Regions from separate parts of the Actinosynnema sp. NPDC091369 genome, predicted to be linked through region 2. Evidence: riboswitches for the same ligand, from Rfam matches in the RefSeq annotation. Region 2 holds a riboswitch; each other region holds the start of a gene.
The links. Region 2 has a riboswitch for S-adenosylmethionine ahead of ACIQMJ_RS15920 (aminotransferase class V-fold PLP-dependent enzyme). Riboswitches for the same ligand answer to the same signal wherever they lie in the genome.
Positions count from the first base shown of each region.

Region 1: it holds a riboswitch for S-adenosylmethionine, as region 2 does, so the genes downstream of both, ACIQMJ_RS01610 (methionine ABC transporter ATP-binding protein) here and ACIQMJ_RS15920 (aminotransferase class V-fold PLP-dependent enzyme) in region 2, are expected to answer to the same signal.
Region 3: it holds a riboswitch for S-adenosylmethionine, as region 2 does, so the genes downstream of both, thrC (threonine synthase) here and ACIQMJ_RS15920 (aminotransferase class V-fold PLP-dependent enzyme) in region 2, are expected to answer to the same signal.

Region 1 covers NZ_JBIVUG010000001.1:333,429-338,879, forward strand. The annotation lists gene ACIQMJ_RS01600 (MetQ/NlpA family ABC transporter substrate-binding protein) at 1-301, opposite strand, end outside; gene ACIQMJ_RS01605 (methionine ABC transporter permease) at 328-1,011, opposite strand; gene ACIQMJ_RS01610 (methionine ABC transporter ATP-binding protein) at 1,008-2,018, opposite strand; SAM riboswitch class I at 2,221-2,313, opposite strand; gene rsmA (16S rRNA (adenine(1518)-N(6)/adenine(1519)-N(6))-dimethyltransferase RsmA) at 2,400-3,278, opposite strand; gene ACIQMJ_RS01620 (resuscitation-promoting factor) at 3,289-4,668, opposite strand; gene ACIQMJ_RS01625 (TatD family hydrolase) at 5,000-5,451, opposite strand, start outside.
Region 2 covers NZ_JBIVUG010000003.1:696,724-702,174, forward strand. The annotation lists gene ACIQMJ_RS15910 (M28 family metallopeptidase) at 1-110, opposite strand, end outside; gene ACIQMJ_RS15915 (potassium/proton antiporter) at 311-1,783, shown strand; SAM riboswitch class IV at 1,846-1,958, shown strand; gene ACIQMJ_RS15920 (aminotransferase class V-fold PLP-dependent enzyme) at 1,996-3,330, shown strand; gene lspA (signal peptidase II) at 3,354-3,938, shown strand; gene ACIQMJ_RS15930 (RluA family pseudouridine synthase) at 3,935-4,870, shown strand; gene ACIQMJ_RS15935 (multidrug effflux MFS transporter) at 4,981-5,451, shown strand, end outside.
Region 3 covers NZ_JBIVUG010000006.1:388,869-394,319, reverse strand. The annotation lists partial or broken gene ACIQMJ_RS25095 (DNA internalization-related competence protein ComEC/Rec2) at 1-1,718, shown strand, start outside; gene thrC (threonine synthase) at 2,334-3,596, opposite strand; SAM riboswitch class I at 3,608-3,723, opposite strand; gene holA (DNA polymerase III subunit delta) at 3,820-4,803, shown strand; gene rpsT (30S ribosomal protein S20) at 4,937-5,197, opposite strand; gene ACIQMJ_RS25075 (glycoside hydrolase family 3 N-terminal domain-containing protein) at 5,326-5,451, opposite strand, start outside.

The DNA.
Region 1 (5,451 bases), on a different contig from region 2:
TCGCGCCGCTCTCCGCCTTGAACGTGTCCAGGTACGGCACGGTCTGGAAGTAGTTCGCGTCCAGCGACCCGTCCACCAGCGCCTCGTTCGGCTGCACGTAGTCGGTGAACTCCACGACCTCGACCTTCAGGCCCTTCGACGCGGCCAGGTTGTCCGCCACGTACCGCAGCACCTGGGCGTGCGGTACGGGGCTGACGCCCACCTTGAGCGGCGCGTTCGGGTCGGACGCGGCGCCGGTGTCGCCACTACCGCAGCCCACTGCGGTCAGCAGCACGGCCAGCAGGGCAGCACGAATACGCATGTCATTCCTTAGTGAGGCGAAGACGATCAGACGGACGCGGTGCGGCGCCGGTCGACGCCGCGGGCCACGCGGTTGGTGACGAACTGGATCGCGGTGGCGATGACCGCCAGCACGACGACCGTGCTCCACAGGTAGCGGTCGTTGAACCGCTGGTAGCCCATGCGCACGGCGAGGTCGCCGAGGCCGCCGCCACCGACCACCCCGGCCATGGCCGAGTAGCCGAGCAGCGCGATCGCGGTCACGCCGACGGCGTTGACCAGCGCGGGCATCGACTCGCGGAGCAGCACGCTGCGCACGATCCGCAGCGTGGACGACCCGGTGGTGACGGCGGCCTCGACCACCGACACGTGCACCTCGGCCAGCACGTTCTGGACCAGCCTGCCGACGAACGGGATCGCGCCGACGGCCAGCGGCACGATGGCCGCCGTGGGTCCGATGGTGCTGCCGAGCAGCAGCCTGGTCAGCGAGGTGAGCACCACCAGCAGGACCAGGAACGGCATGGAGCGGCCCAGGTCCACGACGAACCCGAGCACCTTGTGCAGCACCGGCCGGGGCTTCAGCCCACCGGGTGCGGTGAGCTGAAGCCAGATGCCGACGGGTGCTCCGAGCAGAACGGCGATCAGGGTGGAGACGACCACCATGTACAACGTTTCGCCGGTGGCGACCAGCAGGTCGTCGAACACGGTGGACCAGGGTGTTGCAGACCTCACGCAGCTACTCCCTGCGGACCCGACAGGGTCCGTCGCACCGAGCCGCCCGCTTCCGAGATCCACTCCAGCGCCGAGTCGGCGCGCTCGCCCTTGAGGCCGACGCGGAACCGCGCCACCGGGGTCTCGCCGAGCCGGGTCAGGCCGCCGCCGAGCAGGTTCAGCTCGACGCCGAACCGGCTGGTGGCCTCGGGCAGCAGCGCGCCGACGGCCGCGAAGCCGATCAGCACGACGTCCGCGACCCGGTCGAACGAGGACTCCGCCGCCGGGTTCTGGTCCACGGCGGGCAGCAGCGACGCGGCCGTGCGGCTGGCGGCGTCGGACACCAGGTCGAGCACCTTGCCGTGCTCCACGACCCGGCCGTCCTCCAGCACCGCGACGTCGTCGCAGATCTTGCGGACCACGCCCATGTCGTGCGTGACCACGAGCACCGTCACGCCGAGCTCGGCGCGCGCCCGGTCCAGCACGGTGAGCACCGAGCCGGTCGTGTCGGGGTCGAGCGCGGACGTCGGCTCGTCGGCCAGCAGCACGGACGGCGACGCGGCGAGCGCCCGCGCGACCGCGATCCGCTGGCGCTGGCCGCCGGAGAGCTGGTCGGGGTAGGAGCCGGCCTTGTCGGTCAGGCCGACGAGGTCGAGCAGTTCGGCGACGCGGGTGCGGCGCTGCGGCCCGGCCACGCCCGCGGCCTCCAGCGGCAGCGCGACGTTGCCCGCGGCGGTGCGCTGGCGCAGCAGGGAGTCCCCTTGCGGCACAACGCCGATCTGCCGGCGGGCGGCGCGCAGCGCGGTGCCGTCGAGGGAGACGAGGTCGGTGCCGTCGACGCGGATCGCACCGCTGTCGGGGCGCTCCAGGAGCGCGACGCACCGGGCCAGGGTGGACTTGCCCGCCCCGCTGGGGCCGACGACGCCGAGCACGGTGCCCGCGGCGACGTCCAGGTTCACGCCGTCCAGCGCGCGAACCTGCCCGGTACTCCCGGGGAAGGTCTTGGTGAGGTTCTCGACAGTGATCACGTTTCGCTCCACGACAGCATGCGGCAGCGCACGCTCATGGCGTGCGTGACCGACGGCTCAGCTCAGAAGGTGTCCTGAACGCAGGACGCGAGGATTCGAAGGCGCCTAGGGCTTCAGCGGAAGCTGCGACACGCTGACGAAGTCCGGCGGCCGTGGTCGACGACCCGCCGGCGGGTGAGCATTCGCATCCTGGGCACGTGATCCTCCATCGATCCTGGCTGAAGCACCTGCCCCCATGGAGGGGTGGTTGCTGCGGCGTCGTAGAGCCAGGTCTCTCGGCCGCTCGGGATGGCACCACGAGTACACCCGACCGAGCCGGGCTGACGCAAGCCTGAAACAGGATCGTCCGGCAAATCACACTTTCGGCCGAAAGATCATCGACTACCGAGCGGACGCGGCCTCGGCTATCCGGATGAAGTCACTGACGGCCAGTTGTTCGCCGCGCACCGCCGGGTCGACGCCCGCTGCCACGAGCAGCCGCTGCGCCTCCGCCGCCGAACCGGCCCAGCCGGACAGCGCGCCGCGCAGCATCTTGCGGCGCTGCGCGAAAGCGGCGTCCACCAACGAGAACAGCGCCTTGGGGTCCACAGAGGACAACGGCTCGTGCCGCTCGAACGCGACCAGCGCGGAGTCCACGTTGGGCACCGGCCAGAACACCGAGCGCGGCACGGGACCGGCCCGCCGGGCGTCGGCGTACCAGGCGAGCTTCACGCTGGGCACGCCGTAGACCTTGCTGCCGGGACCGGCGGCCATCCGGTCGGCCACCTCCGACTGCACCATCACCAGGCCCGTGCGCAGCGACGGCAGCACGGCCAGCAGGTGCAGCACCACGGGCACGGCCACGTTGTACGGCAGGTTCGCCACCAATGCCGTGGGCTCCAGCGGCAACTGGGACGGTGTGACGCGCATCGCGTCCTCGTGCACGACCGTCAGCCGGTCCGCGAGGTCGGGGGCGCGCTCGGCCACCGTGGCGGGCAGGCGGTCGGCCAGCACGCCGTCGATCTCCACGGCCACCAGCGCGCGACAGGAGGGCAGCAGCGCCAACGTGAGCGAGCCCAGCCCGGGACCGACCTCCAGCACGACGTCGTCCGGGCGCAACCCGGCCGCCGCCACGATGCGCCGCACCGTGTTCGGGTCGTGCACGAAGTTCTGCCCCAGCTTCTTGGTGGGGCGGATGTCCAGCTCGGCGGCCAGCCGACGCACGTCGGCCGGTCCGAGGAGGTGGCTCCCCGAACCGGCCGACGTCGAGTCCTCAGTCACCAGCACATTGTTACGGCAGCCCCAGCTTCTGCTGGCAGTGGGGCCACGCCGAGTAGCCGCCGCGGGCGTCGCGGAGCTTGGTCGCCACGGCGATCTGCTGCTCGCGGGTCGCCTGGTGCGGGTACGCGGCGTACTGGGAGCCGCCGTAGGCGTCCCACGTGCCCTTGTTGAACTGCAGGCCGCCGTAGTAGCCGTTGCCGGTGTTGATGGCCCAGTTGCCGGTCGCCTCGCACTGCGCCAGCCGGTCCCAGACCTCGCCGTCGGGCGGGAGCTTGGTGCCGATCTTGACCTTCTTCGGCTTCGGCTCCTTGGTGACCTTCGCGCCCAGCTTCTCGCGGCCGACCTCGGCCCCGTTCTTCACCGTGACGCGGTAGGTGACGATCTGCTCGCCGGCCTCGCCCGGCTCCAGGACCTCTTTCTGGCCCTTCATCATCGTGTCGTCCTTGACCTCCTCGACGGGCGGCTGGATGGCCTCCGTCGCGTTGATCACCGACACGCCGGTGCGCGTGATGTGGACCTCGGCGCCGTTGGTGACGCGCAGGTCCATCGCCGTTTCGAGCCTGTCCTCGGGACCGAGCGTGAGGTTCTCGCTCTTCATCAGCTCTTCGACGGTCACGGCGGTCGTCCGGACCTGCCGGGGCGCGTTGCCGCCGTCGTAGAGGGTGATGGTCTTGAGGCTCTTGACCTCGAGGGAGAGGCCGTCGAGGGGGACGTCCATGCCGCGGTCGTGCGAGAGCCACGCGCCCTCGTCCTCGACCTGGAGCTGCTCCAGCGCCTCGTCCACGGTGACCGAGCGGACCCAGCCCTCGCGCTGCTCGCCGTCGACCGTCGCCTTCACCAGCCGGCCGCGGTCCAGCGAGATCTTGCCGCCGTCACCGACCTTCGCCTGGGGGGACGGGCTGAGCGCGTCGTGCTCGCCGATCGTGATGCCCTCGTCGGCCAGGATCTCGCCGACGGTGGACTCGTAGGTGCGGACGGTCTTGGCCTCGCCGTCGACGTCGACCGTGACGGACTTGTCCATCGCGATCGCGGTGGCGCCACCGCCGGAGATGGTCACCAGCACGGTGGCGACCGCGGCCTTCAGGAAGCGCCGCTTCCACTTCCCCGCGGCTTCGACCAGTGCGGCGGGCGGGGCGCTCGGCTGCTCGGCGGCCGGGCTGCCCGCGACCCGGTCCTGGGAGACCTCGTCGGGGATGATGATCGGGGGCAGGAGCGTGGTCTCGGCGTTGATCAGCCGGATCAGCTCGTCGACGTCGACGTTCGCGCTCTCCAGCAGCGCGTCGGCGTCCGGCCCCAGCACTTCCAGCACGTCGTCCGGGGTGATCGTGAACACCGCGGTGTCCCACTCGGACGGCGGCCCGGGTCTGTCCAGGACGTCGACACCGGTCATCGGTGTCTGCACGGGCGTAAACCAGTCGGTGTCCTCGTTGAACGAGTTCACGGGGTGCCATACCTCCTGAAGGCGCGTAGTCCGGCTGCGCGCACGTTCGATGTCGGTGGTCAGCTAGTGATCTCCGGCAACTCCTGTGCGTGTTCGGCTTCGCGCTTCTGGTGTCAACGTGACCCGCCCCGACTGCGGGTGCGCCCCGAAACCACAACTCGGGGCACGGTCACGGGACCGTAACGGGTGCGCGGTGGTTGTGCCAACACCCCCGCAATCCTTGTGAGTTCAGTCACTCCGTTAGGGGAGCAAGTGTGTCCGCCATTCGTCGTAAGGAGGATTACGACTTCGCCGCGTCACGAAGACCGAAGACGCGTTCGGCGTTTCGGGTGATCTTCGTGGCCAGCTCACCGAGGTCGGTCTCACGCAGCGTCGCCATGTCACGGAGGGTGTAGTTGGCGCAATAAGGCTCGTTCGGGCGACCCCGGTACGGGTGGGGCGTGAGGAACGGCGCGTCGGTCTCCACCAGCACGTGGTCCTCCGGCACCCACCGCGCGGCTTCCCGCAACGCGTGGGCGTTGCGGAACGTCGTGGTGCCCGCGAAGGACAGCACGAACCCCCGCTCCACGCACGCGCGCGCGAAAGCGAGGTCGCCGGAGAAGCAGTGGAAGACCACCGCCTCCGGCGCGCCCTCGGCGTCGAGCACCGCCAGGATGTCGTCGTGCGCGTCCCGGTCGTGGATCATCAGCGGCTTGCCGACCCGCTTGGCCAGGTCGACGTGCCACCGGAACG
Region 2 (5,451 bases):
ATGTTGGGCCCGGCCAGGGCGGAGGGTGGCGCGGCGGTGGCCGAGCCGAGGCCGGAGCCGAGGAGCGCGCCGGTGGTGACCAGCGCGATGGAGATCGTTCGCAGCTTCACGGTGTCTCCCGCAGGGGGTGGAGGTGACCGGGGCGGCGGACCCGGTAGTCAACATGCACGGTTCCGCATGGTTCGCGCTAGCGACGTTCGGCTGGTGACGCTGCGTGGGGTGCCGGATTCGTCCATTTCGGTGTCGTCGGGGGAGAATGACACCGTCGAGTGATGTCGCAGGACGACGGCCTGGAGGTCGAGTGGGCGGTGTGACGGGCTACCTGGGCATCGCCGCCGGCGTACTCCTGCTCTCGGTCATCGCGGTGAGGGTGTCGATCAGGCTCGGTCTGCCGTCCCTCCTGCTCTACCTCGGCATCGGGCTGCTGCTCGGCGAAGCCGTGCTGGGCATCCAGTTCGAGGACGCCGACCTGACCCGCTCGCTGGGCACGGTCGCGCTCGTGCTGATCCTCACCGAGGGTGGGCTGACCACCCGGTGGAGCGCGGTGAAACCCGCGCTGGGGCTGGGCATCGCGCTGTCCACGGTGGCCGTCGGCGTGAGCATCGCGGTCACCGGGTTCGCGCTGCACTTCCTGCTGGACATGGACTGGCGCACAGCCCTGCTGTGGGGCGCGGTGCTGTCGTCCACCGACGCGGCGGCGGTCTTCAGCGTGCTGCGCGGGATCGGCGTCGGCAAGCGGCTGATCGGCGCGCTCGAACTGGAGTCCGGCATCAACGACGCGCCGGTCTACATCGCCGTCGTGCTGCTGGCCGCACCCGACCCGATCACGTGGACCGCGCCGCTGCTGATGGGCTACGAGCTCATCGCGGGCGCGGTGATCGGCGTCGCGCTCGGCTGGCTCGGCGGCATCGGGCTGCGCCGGGCCGCGCTGCCCGCCACCGGCCTGTACCCGCTGGCCACGGTCGCGGTGTGCCTGCTCGCCTACACCGTCGGCGACATCGCGCACGCGTCCGGGTTCCTGGCCGTCTACATCGCCGCCCTCGTGCTCGGCAACGCCCGCCTGCCGCACCGGGCCGACACCCTGTCGTTCGCCGAGGGGCTGGGCTGGATCGCGCAGATCGGGCTGTTCGTGCTGCTCGGCCTGTACGCCTCACCCGATCGGCTGCTCGACGCGCTGGTGCCCGCGCTGGTCGCGGGCGCGGTGCTGGTGCTGCTGGCCCGGCCGCTGTCGGTGCTGTTCGCCGCGCTGCCGTTCCGGGTGCCGTGGCGGGAGCAGGTGTTCGTCTCCTGGTCGGGGCTGCGCGGCGCGGTGCCGATCGTGTTCGCCCTGATCCCGCTGATCCAGGGCGTGCCCGGCGCGCAGCGGCTGGTGGACGCGGTGTTCGTGCTGGTCGTGGTGCTGACCGTGGTGCAGGGCACGACCCTGCCGTGGCTGGCCAAGTGGCTGGGGCTGGTCAAGTCCGGCGAGGCGCACGAGGTGCAGGTCGACTCGTCGGCGCTGGACCAGCTCGGCGCGGAGCTGCTCCAGGTCCGCATCCAGCCCGGCTCCAAGCTGCACGGCGTGTACCTGTCGGAGCTGCGGCTGCCGCCGGGCTCCTCGGTCAGCCTCGTGGTGCGCGACGACAACGGCTTCACGCCGCAGCCGACGACCCGCCTTCAGGAGCACGACCAGCTGCTGGTGGTGTGCACCGAGGCCATGCGCACGGCGACGGAGCAGCGCATCCGGGCGGTGGACCGGGCGGGCCGCTTCGCCCGCTGGAAGGGCGACGTCGGGCTGCCGTGACGCTCCCAGGATGTGAACGCCACTCGACGGGACCGCGCGGCCTGGGTTAGCTTCGAGTCGAAGGTCATGAGTGCCAGCGCGAAGCCCAGGCTCGCTGGCCGGCAACCCTCCTCCGCGGTGGGGTGCCCCTGGTGAGGACCTGGCCGGCGCGCAGGGCGTCCGGCAAGCGCGGGCTCCCTCTCGGGTGGGGTCCCGGACCCCCGGAGGGCGTCATGACGATCGCAGTTCCCGCCACCACCACCGTTGCCCGTCCTGAGCAGGCGCTGCCCCGCGTGGTCGGCTCGTCGCTGCGCGTGCCGCTGGTCACCGGCGAGCGCGTCGAGTACGCCAACCTCGACCACGCGGCCAGCGCCCCGTGTCTGGAGCAGGTGCGCGACGCCGTGGACGAGGTGCTGCCCTGGTACGCCAGCGTGCACCGCGGGGCGGGCTTCGCCTCGCAGGTCAGCACCAGGGTCTACGAGCAGGCCCGCGCGTCCGTGCGCCGCTTCCTCAACGCCCGCGAGACCGACGCCGTGGTGTTCGCCCGCAACACCACCGACGCGCTGAACCTGCTGGCCAGGAGCGTGCCCCGGCACACCGCCGTGGTCCTGTTCGACACCGAGCACCACGCGGCGCTGCTGCCGTGGCGCGGCCCGAACGTGCGCCGGCTGCGGACGCCGTCCTCGCCCGCCCAGGCGGTGCTGGAGTTGGACCGGGCGCTGCGCGCGGCCCCCGTCGGCCCGAGGCTGGTCGTGGTGACCGGCGCGTCCAACGTGACCGGTGAGCTGTGGCCCGTGGCGGAGCTGGCCCGGGTGGCCCGCCGGCACGGCGCCCGCATCGCCCTGGACGCCGCCCAGCTCGCGCCGCACCGGCCGGTGGACGTGCGCGCGCTGGACGTCGACTACACCGTGCTGTCGGGGCACAAGGTCTACGCGCCGTTCGGCGCCGGTGTGCTGGTCGGCCGGTCCGACTGGTTGCAGGCTGCCGAGCCGTACCTGGTGGGCGGCGGCGCGACGGCCCGCGTCACCGACCACGGCGACCGGCTGGGCGTGGCCTGGTCGGCGGTGCCCGAGCGGCACGAGGCCGGCACGCCGAACGTGGTGGGCGTGCACGCGCTGGCCGTGGCGTGCGACGTGCTGGGCAGGCACTGGGAGCAGACCACCGCCCACGAGCGTGCCCTGCTGGCACGGCTGCGCGCGGGTCTGAAGACCGTGCCCGGAGTGCACGAGCTGACGTTGTTCGGCTCGGACCAGGACCGCGTGGGCGTGGTCAGCTTCACCGTCGGCGGTCAGGACGCCGGCTACCTGGCCGCGGCGCTGTCCGCCGAGCACGGCATCGGCGTGCGCGACGGCGCGTTCTGCGCCCACGTGGCCGTGCACCGGCTCGCGCACGGCGAACGGGCCCTGCGCGCCTCGATCGGGCTGGGCACCACCGAGGAGCACGTAGACCGGTTCGTGGCCGCGTTGCGCACCCTCGTGGTGGAGGGCTCGCGGTGGGAGTACGAGGTCCGGGACGGCCGCTGGACCCCGCTGGACGACCAGCGCGCGCTCCCGCCGTTCCTGCGCTGACGTCGATACTGGACAATGGCCCGGTGAGCACCGATCCCAACACCGAGCCGGACACGCCGGACCAGCCGGACGCACCGCTGCCGAAGCGACGGGTCCTCCTGCTGGCCGTGATCGCGCCGCTGGTGTTGGCGCTCGACCTGGTCACCAAGATCATCGCGGTGGACAAGCTCGAGGGCCGCGACCCGGTCGAGCTGTTCGGCGGCCTGCTCTACCTGCCGCTGATCCGCAACACCGGCGCCGCGTTCGGCCTGGCCGAGGGCTGGACGGTGATCCTCGCCCTGATCGCGTCGGGCGTGGTCGTGTTCATCCTGTGGATCGCGCGCCGGCTGCGGTCGGTCGGCTGGGCCATCGGCCTCGGCCTGGTCCTGGGCGGCGCGCTGGGCAACCTGGTCGACCGGATCTTCCGCGCGCCCGGCCCGCTGCGCGGCGGCGTGGTCGACTTCATCTCGGTCCTCGACCCGTGGGGCAACTTCTTCCCCGTGTTCAACCTGGCCGACTCCGCGATCTGCGTGGGCGGCGGCGTGATCGTGCTGATGGCGTTGCTCCAGCGCGACTACGACGGCACCCGCGTGGAGAAGAAGACCAGCGAGAAGGAAGCGGGCGCATGAGCGGCGACTACCGGACCCTGCCCGTCCCCGACGGCTTGGACGGGATGCGGGTCGACGCCGGTCTCGCCAAGCTCCTCGGCCTGTCCCGCACGGTCGTCGCCGCGCTGACCGAGGCGGGTGACGTGGTGCTCGACGGGCGGCCCGCGGGCAAGTCGGACCGCCTGGTCGCCGGGTCCGTGCTGGAGGTCACCCTGCCCGAGCCGGAACGCCCGGTGCAGGTGCAGGCCGTGCCCGTGGAGGGCCTGATCGTCCTGCACGAGGACGACGACGTGATCGTGGTCGACAAGCCGGTCGGCGTGGCCGTGCACCCCAGCCCCGGCTGGACCGGTCCGACCGTGGTGGGCGGCCTGGCCGCGGCCGGCATCCGGATCGCCACGTCGGGCGCGGCCGAGCGGCAGGGCGTCGTGCACCGGCTGGACGTCGGCACCACCGGCGTGATGGTGGTCGCGAAGAGCGAGAGCGCCTACTCGGCGTTGAAGCACGCGTTCAAGGAACGCACGGTCGACAAGCTCTACCACGCCCTCGTGCAGGGCCACCCGGACCCGATCAAGGGCACCATCGACGCGCCGATCGACCGGCACCCCAAGCACGACTACAAGTTCGCCGTGATGGCCAACGGCAAGCCCAGCATCACCCACTACGAGGTGGTGGAGGCGTTCCGGGCCGCGTCGCTGCTCGACGTGCACCTGGAAACCGGCCGCACGCACCAGATCCGCGTGCACTTCTCCGCGCTGAAGCACCCGTGCGTCGGCGACCTGACCTACGGCGCCGACCCGTCGCTGGCCAAGCGCCTCGGCGTGACGCGGCAGTGGCTGCACGCCCGGACCCTGGGCTTCCACCACCCGGCGGACGGCCAGTGGGTGTCGTTCACCAGCGAGTACCCCGACGACCTCGCGGACGCGCTGGAACTGTTGCGCTCAGAGGGTTACTGACCTTTTCAGCCGAAAGTCTTGCGCTGAGCGCGTGATGTGTGCCATATCGCTTTTCCCGGGATCGTTTGGCTTGCGAAGCTTTTGCCAGACGAGCCCGGGGAGCGTGCGGCATGGACAACAGAGCCAGACTGGTCGTGCTGCTGGGCACGCTGTGCCTGCTCGGTCCGCTCTCGATCGACGCCTACCTGCCCGCGTTCCCGTCGATCGCCGGTGACTTCGGCGCGACGGAGTCGCAGATCCAGCTGTCGCTGACCACGTTCATCATCGGCCTGTCGGTCGGGCAGCTGCTGGTCGGTCCGCTCTCCGACTCGTGGGGCAGGCGGCGTCCGCTACTGGTCGGGATCGGCAGCTACGTCGTGATCTCGCTGGTCTGCGCCGTCGCACCCAGTGCGCTCGCCCTGGCCGGCCTGCGGCTGCTCCAAGGGCTCGGCGTGGCGGCCGGGTTCGTGGTGGCGATGGCGGTGGCGCGCGACCGGTTCGAGGGTCTCGCGATGGCGCGCTTCATGTCGGTGATGATGCTGATCAACAGCCTGGGGCCGGTGGCGGCGCCGGTGCTGGGCGGCCAGTTGCTGCGGTTCACC
Region 3 (5,451 bases), on a different contig from region 2:
GGCTGCGGAAGGCGAGCAGCGCCCTCGACCCCGAACCGGCCGGGTTGCTGCCCGCGCTCGTCGTCGGCGACACCTCCGCCCTCCCGCCGCGAGTGGTGGAGGAGTTCCGCACGGCTGGTCTCGCTCACGTCCTCGCCGTCAGCGGCGCGAACCTGGCGATCCTGTGCGGCGCGGTCCTGTTGTTGCTGCGGTTGCTGCGGGTCGGTCCCCGTGGTTGCGCGGTGGGGGCGATGGCGGCGCTGGTGGGGTTCGTGGTGCTGGCGGGGCCGGAACCCAGCGTGTTGCGGGCCGCGGTGATGGGTGCGGTGGCGTTGCTCGCGCTGGTGTTGGGACGGGAGCGGTCGGCGTTGCCGGCGCTCGCGGCCGCGGTGGTGGTGCTGGTGCTCTACGACCCGGAGCTGGCCACCGAACCGGGGTTCGCGCTGTCGGTGGTGGCCACGGCGGCACTGGTGCTGCTCGCGCCGAGGTGGGCCGCCGGGATGAGGGACCGGGGTGTGCCGGTCGGCTTCGCCGAGGCGTTGGCGGTGCCGATAGCCGCGAACCTGGCGACCGCGCCGCTGGTCGCCGGGCTCAACGGCCAGGTGAGCCTGGTCGCGGTGGTGGCGAACCTGCTGGCCGGCCCCGTGGTGGCGCCGGCCACCGTGCTCGGGGTCCTGGCCGCCGTGCTGGCACAGGTGCACGAGCCGACGGCCCGGCTGGTCGTCGAGGTGGCCGGTCCGGCGGTGAGCTGGTTGATCACCGTCGGGCGGCACGCGGCGGCGGTGCCGGGTGCGGCGGTGGGCTGGCCCGGCGGTTGGGGTGGCGGGGCGTTGCTGGCCGGGGTGCTGGTGCTCGGCTACGTGATCACCAGGCTTCGCCGGGTGCGGGCTTTGGTGCTGGCGGCCGTGGTCGGCGCGGTGGTGGTGGTCGTGCCGCTGAACGTCGTCTCGCCCGGTTGGCCGGTGCCCGGCTGGTCGGTCGTGGCGTGCGACGTCGGGCAGGGCGACGCCGTCGTCCTGGCCACCGCCGAGCGCGACCGGGCGGTGGTGGTGGACACGGGGCCGGACCCGGTGCCGGTGCTGTCGTGCCTGCGCCGGCTGGGGGTGCGGCGCATCCCGCTGGTGGTCCTCAGCCACCTGCACGCCGACCACGTCGGCGGGTTGGCCGCGGTGATGGCGGAACGGAGCGTGGGTGCGGTGGCGGTGGGGCCGTCACGGCAGCCGGAGTGGGCCTGGGAGGAGGTGAGGGAACGAGCGCGGGCCGCCGGGGTCCGCGTGGTCGAGCTGGGGGCCGGGCAGCGGCTGAGCTGGCCGGGCTTGGCGCTCGACGTGCTGGGTCCGCGCGTGGACCCGGTGGGCGGGACTAACACGGCGGTCAACGACGCGTCGCTGGTGCTGCGGGCCTCGACCGCAGCCGGGCGGGTGCTGCTGACCGGCGACATCGAGCTGGCCGGGCAGGCGGACCTGCTCGGCGGGCACGTGGACCTGCGGGCCGACGTGCTCAAGGTGCCGCACCACGGGTCGCGGTACTCGTCACCGGCGTTCCTCGCGGCGGTGCGGCCGCGCATCGCGCTGGTGAGCGTGGGCGCGGGCAACCGCTACGGCCATCCCAGCGGGGTGCTGGTCGACGCGTTGACGAGCCAAGGCGTGCTGGTGCTGCGCACCGACCGGGACGGCGACACGGCCGTCCTGGCCGGCCCGGACGGGCCGCGGGTCGCCCGCAGGGGAGGCGGCCCTCCGCACCACGGACAAGGGGAGAACGATGAGGAAAGACGTCTGGATCCGATTGCACTCCGGCTGGTCGCCGCGAGGCGACAACCGGGCCGTGGCCTGGGTGCTGTGGCAGCCCGGGTACACCGCGCAACCGTGGCCGCGCACCGAACTGCGGCCCGCTTTCACCTACTACGTGTGCGAGAAGCTGCCCGGCGGCGAACGCGCCGTCGTCGCCAGGGCCACCACCACCGCCGTGATCGGACTGGCGGAGGTCCTGTCGGCGGACTCGGCGTACCGACTGGTCGCCGACGCGTTGTTCGACGACGACCTCGCCATACCGCCGGAGGAGTGGCACGCCGAGCGCTACAACAAGGAGAAGGCGCTGGGTTCGTGGCCGCAGCTGCTCACCGCCTGGCGCGTGGTCACCGAACCGGTCGGCCCGCACGTCCTGCCGGAGCTGACCGCGTTCCCGCGCACCGGGTGGCTGCGCTCATCGGGGATAGCGCTGTGACGGGCACAGCGGGGACGGGAGGTGGAGCGAGACCGAGTGGGTCGGCGCTCGGACGGTCGCCGCCGGGATGAGCCGGGCTGTGTCGCCTGGTCGGCCGGAACCGCGGTCCGGCCGACCAGGCGGCGACGGGGTCAGTCCTGGAGGGCCTTCAGGACGGCCTCGGCCGACGGCGGGACGTTGGCGCGCGGGCCCACGCGGTCGCCCAGGGCGTCGAGGGTCTTGAGGCCGTCGCCGGTGATGAGGAGCACCGTCTCGCCGTCCGGGTCCAGCCGGCCGGTCTCGATGAGCTTCTTCGCGGTCGCGACGGTGACGCCGCCGGCCGTCTCGGCGAAGATGCCCTCGGTCCGGGCCAGCAGGCGGATGCCCTCGACGACCTCGTCGTCGGTGACGTCCTCGATCGCGCCGTTGGTGCGGCGGACGGCGTCCAGCACGTAGGGGCCGTCGGCGGGGGCGCCGATCGCCAGCGACCGGGCGATGGTGTCCGGGCGGACCGGGGAGACCACGTCGTGGCCCGCCTTGAAGGCGGCCGAGACGGGGGAGCAGCCGGTGGCCTGCGCGCCGAACACCCGGTACGGGGTTTGCTCGACCAGGTCGAGCTCGCCCAGCTCGCGGAAGGCTTTGTCGACCTTGGTCAGCTGGGAGCCGGACGCGATCGGCACCACGATCTGGTCGGGCAGCCGCCAGCCGAGCTGCTCGGCGACCTCGTACCCGAGCGTCTTGGAGCCCTCGGCGTAGTAGGGGCGGACGTTGACGTTGACGAACGCCCAGTCCTCGTGCTCGGCGGCCAGCTCCTGCGCCAGCCGGTTCACGTCGTCGTAGTTGCCGTCGACGGTGATCAGGTTGCCGCCGTAGACGGCGGTCATGAGGATCTTCGCCTGTTCCAGGGTGGACGGCACGAGCACCACCGACTGCCAGCCCGCGCGGGCCGCGGCGGCGGCGACGGCGTTGGCCAGGTTGCCGGTGGACGGGCAGGCGAGGACCTTGAAGCCGAGCTCGCGGGCGGCGGCGAGGGCGACGCCGACCACGCGGTCCTTGAACGAGTGGGTGGGGTTGCCGGTGTCGTCCTTCACCCACACCTTGCGCACGCCCAGGGCCTTGGCGAGGCGGTCGGCCTCGACCAGGCGGGTGCCGCCGGGGTTGGTGTTGGGGTGCGATTCGACAGTGGACGGCACGGGGAGCAGGCCGCGGTAGCGCCAGATCGACCGGGGGCCCGCCTCGATGTCCTCGCGACGGACCCGGCCGAAGTCGTAGGCCACTTCCAGCGGCCCGAAACACTCGAGACAGGCGTACTCGGGAGCGAGCGGCGTCTCGTGACCGCACTCGCGACACGACAGCGCGCGGGCAGGACCGAGGTCGAAGGAGGTGGTGGCCGGGGGCACACTGACAGCAGTCATCGCGAGGTATCTCCTCATCTTTCCCGCGCGTCGCGGGTCGGAATTGGCACCGTGGTCGCCAGCGGACGCTGTGCGACGGGTTGCCGGGGCTTCTTCGGGCCGATCCCTCTGCCCCTCTGGATGAGCGGTATTCAGTTGTGCCCTCAACTTACGTCACGATCCCGACCCTCAGCCAGAGACGTCCACCATCCGGACGCCCGGCGGGCGTGGGAGGATCGCGCCCGTGAATGCGCCCGCTGACACGCCCAACGCCGTGCACCTGATCGTCGGCGAGGAGGAGTTGCTGGTCGAGCGCGCGGTGCGCGGTGCGTTGGCGACGGCGCGGAAGGCCGACCCGCAGGCCGACCTGACCCGCGTCCGCGTGACCGATGTCACCCCGCCTGAGCTGGCGGAACTGGTGAGCCCGTCGCTGTTCGCCGAGGGGCGGGTGGTCGCGCTGGAGGCCGCGCAGGAGTGCGGCAAGGAGATCGCCGACGCGGTCGTCGCCTACGCCAAGGCGCCGGCGGACGGCGTGACGCTGGTGGTCGTCCACAGTGGCGGCGGGCGCAGCAAGGCGGCCAAGGACCTGCCCGGGTTGCTGCGCAAGGCGGGTGCCGCGGTCACCGAGTGCCCCAAGATCACCAAGGCGGCGGACCGGGAAGCGTTCGTGCGCCACGAGATTCGCGCGGCGGGCGGCGGCAAGGCCGACCCGGAGGCCGTGGCGGCCCTGATCGAGGCGATCGGGTCGGACCTGCGCGAGTTGGCGGCGGCGGCTTCGCAGCTCGTCGCCGACACCGGCGGCAAGGTCGACGCCGAAGCGGTCCGCCGCTACCACCGCGGCCGGGCCGAGGTGACCGGGTTCGCGGTCGCGGAGAAGGCCGTGATGGGCGACCGGGCCGGCGCGCTGGAGGCGTTGCGGTGGGCGTTGCAGCTCGGGGTGCCGCACGTGCTGGTCGCCGACGCGCTGGCCGACGCGGTGCGCACGATCGCGCGCGTGTCCGCGGTGGGCCGGGGCGACCCGTTCAAGCTGGCGGGCGAACTGGGCATGCCGCCGTGGAAGGTGAAGAAGGCCCAGGGCCAGTCACGCGGCTGGGAGGACCGGGGGCTCGCGGCGGCGATGGCGGTGGTCGCCGACCTGAACGCCGACGTCAAGGGCGTCGCCGCGGACTCGGGCTACGCCCTGGAACGCGCCGTCCTCAAGATCGTCGCCGCCCACGGCCGCCGCTGACGGGCTGCGGCTGACGGGCGTCGCCGACCGGCTGTCGCGGGCGGTGAGATTGGTCGGCGGCGACCGGCCCGCGAGCGAACGAGAAGTGCCGCCCACCCCGAGGGGTGGACGGCACTCCGGCGTGAGGACCAGATCAGATCTGGTTGGCGCGCCGCGCCAGCGCCGACTTCTTGTTGGCGGCCTGGTTGGCGTGGATCACGCCCTTGGTGACGGCCTTGTCGAGCTTGCGGGAAGCCTCCTGCGCGAGCGCGGTGGCCTTCTCCTTGTCACCGGCCTCGGCGGCCTCACGGAACTTGCGGATGGCGGTCTTGAGGGACGACTTGACGGCCTTGTTGCGCAGGCGCGCCTTCTCGTTCGTCTTGATCCGCTTCATCTGGGACTTGATGTTCGCCACGCGAAAGCCACCTTTTCCTCGGTCTCGGAGTCGCACCGCGCTTGTCACCGGCTCCGCCCCACTAAGGGGCGGTCTTCCTCCACAGCGGAATGCCGCGCGGGTACGGCCCAGAAGGTTATCAGGGCAGCTCACCGCACCGTGAATCGAGCCCTCTCGTCGCCGACCACGACCTCGTAGCCACCCCTGGCCACCTCGGGCTTGCCCGAGCCGTCCATGTCACCCGCCGTCACCGCGAGCCGCCGCACGTCGAACGC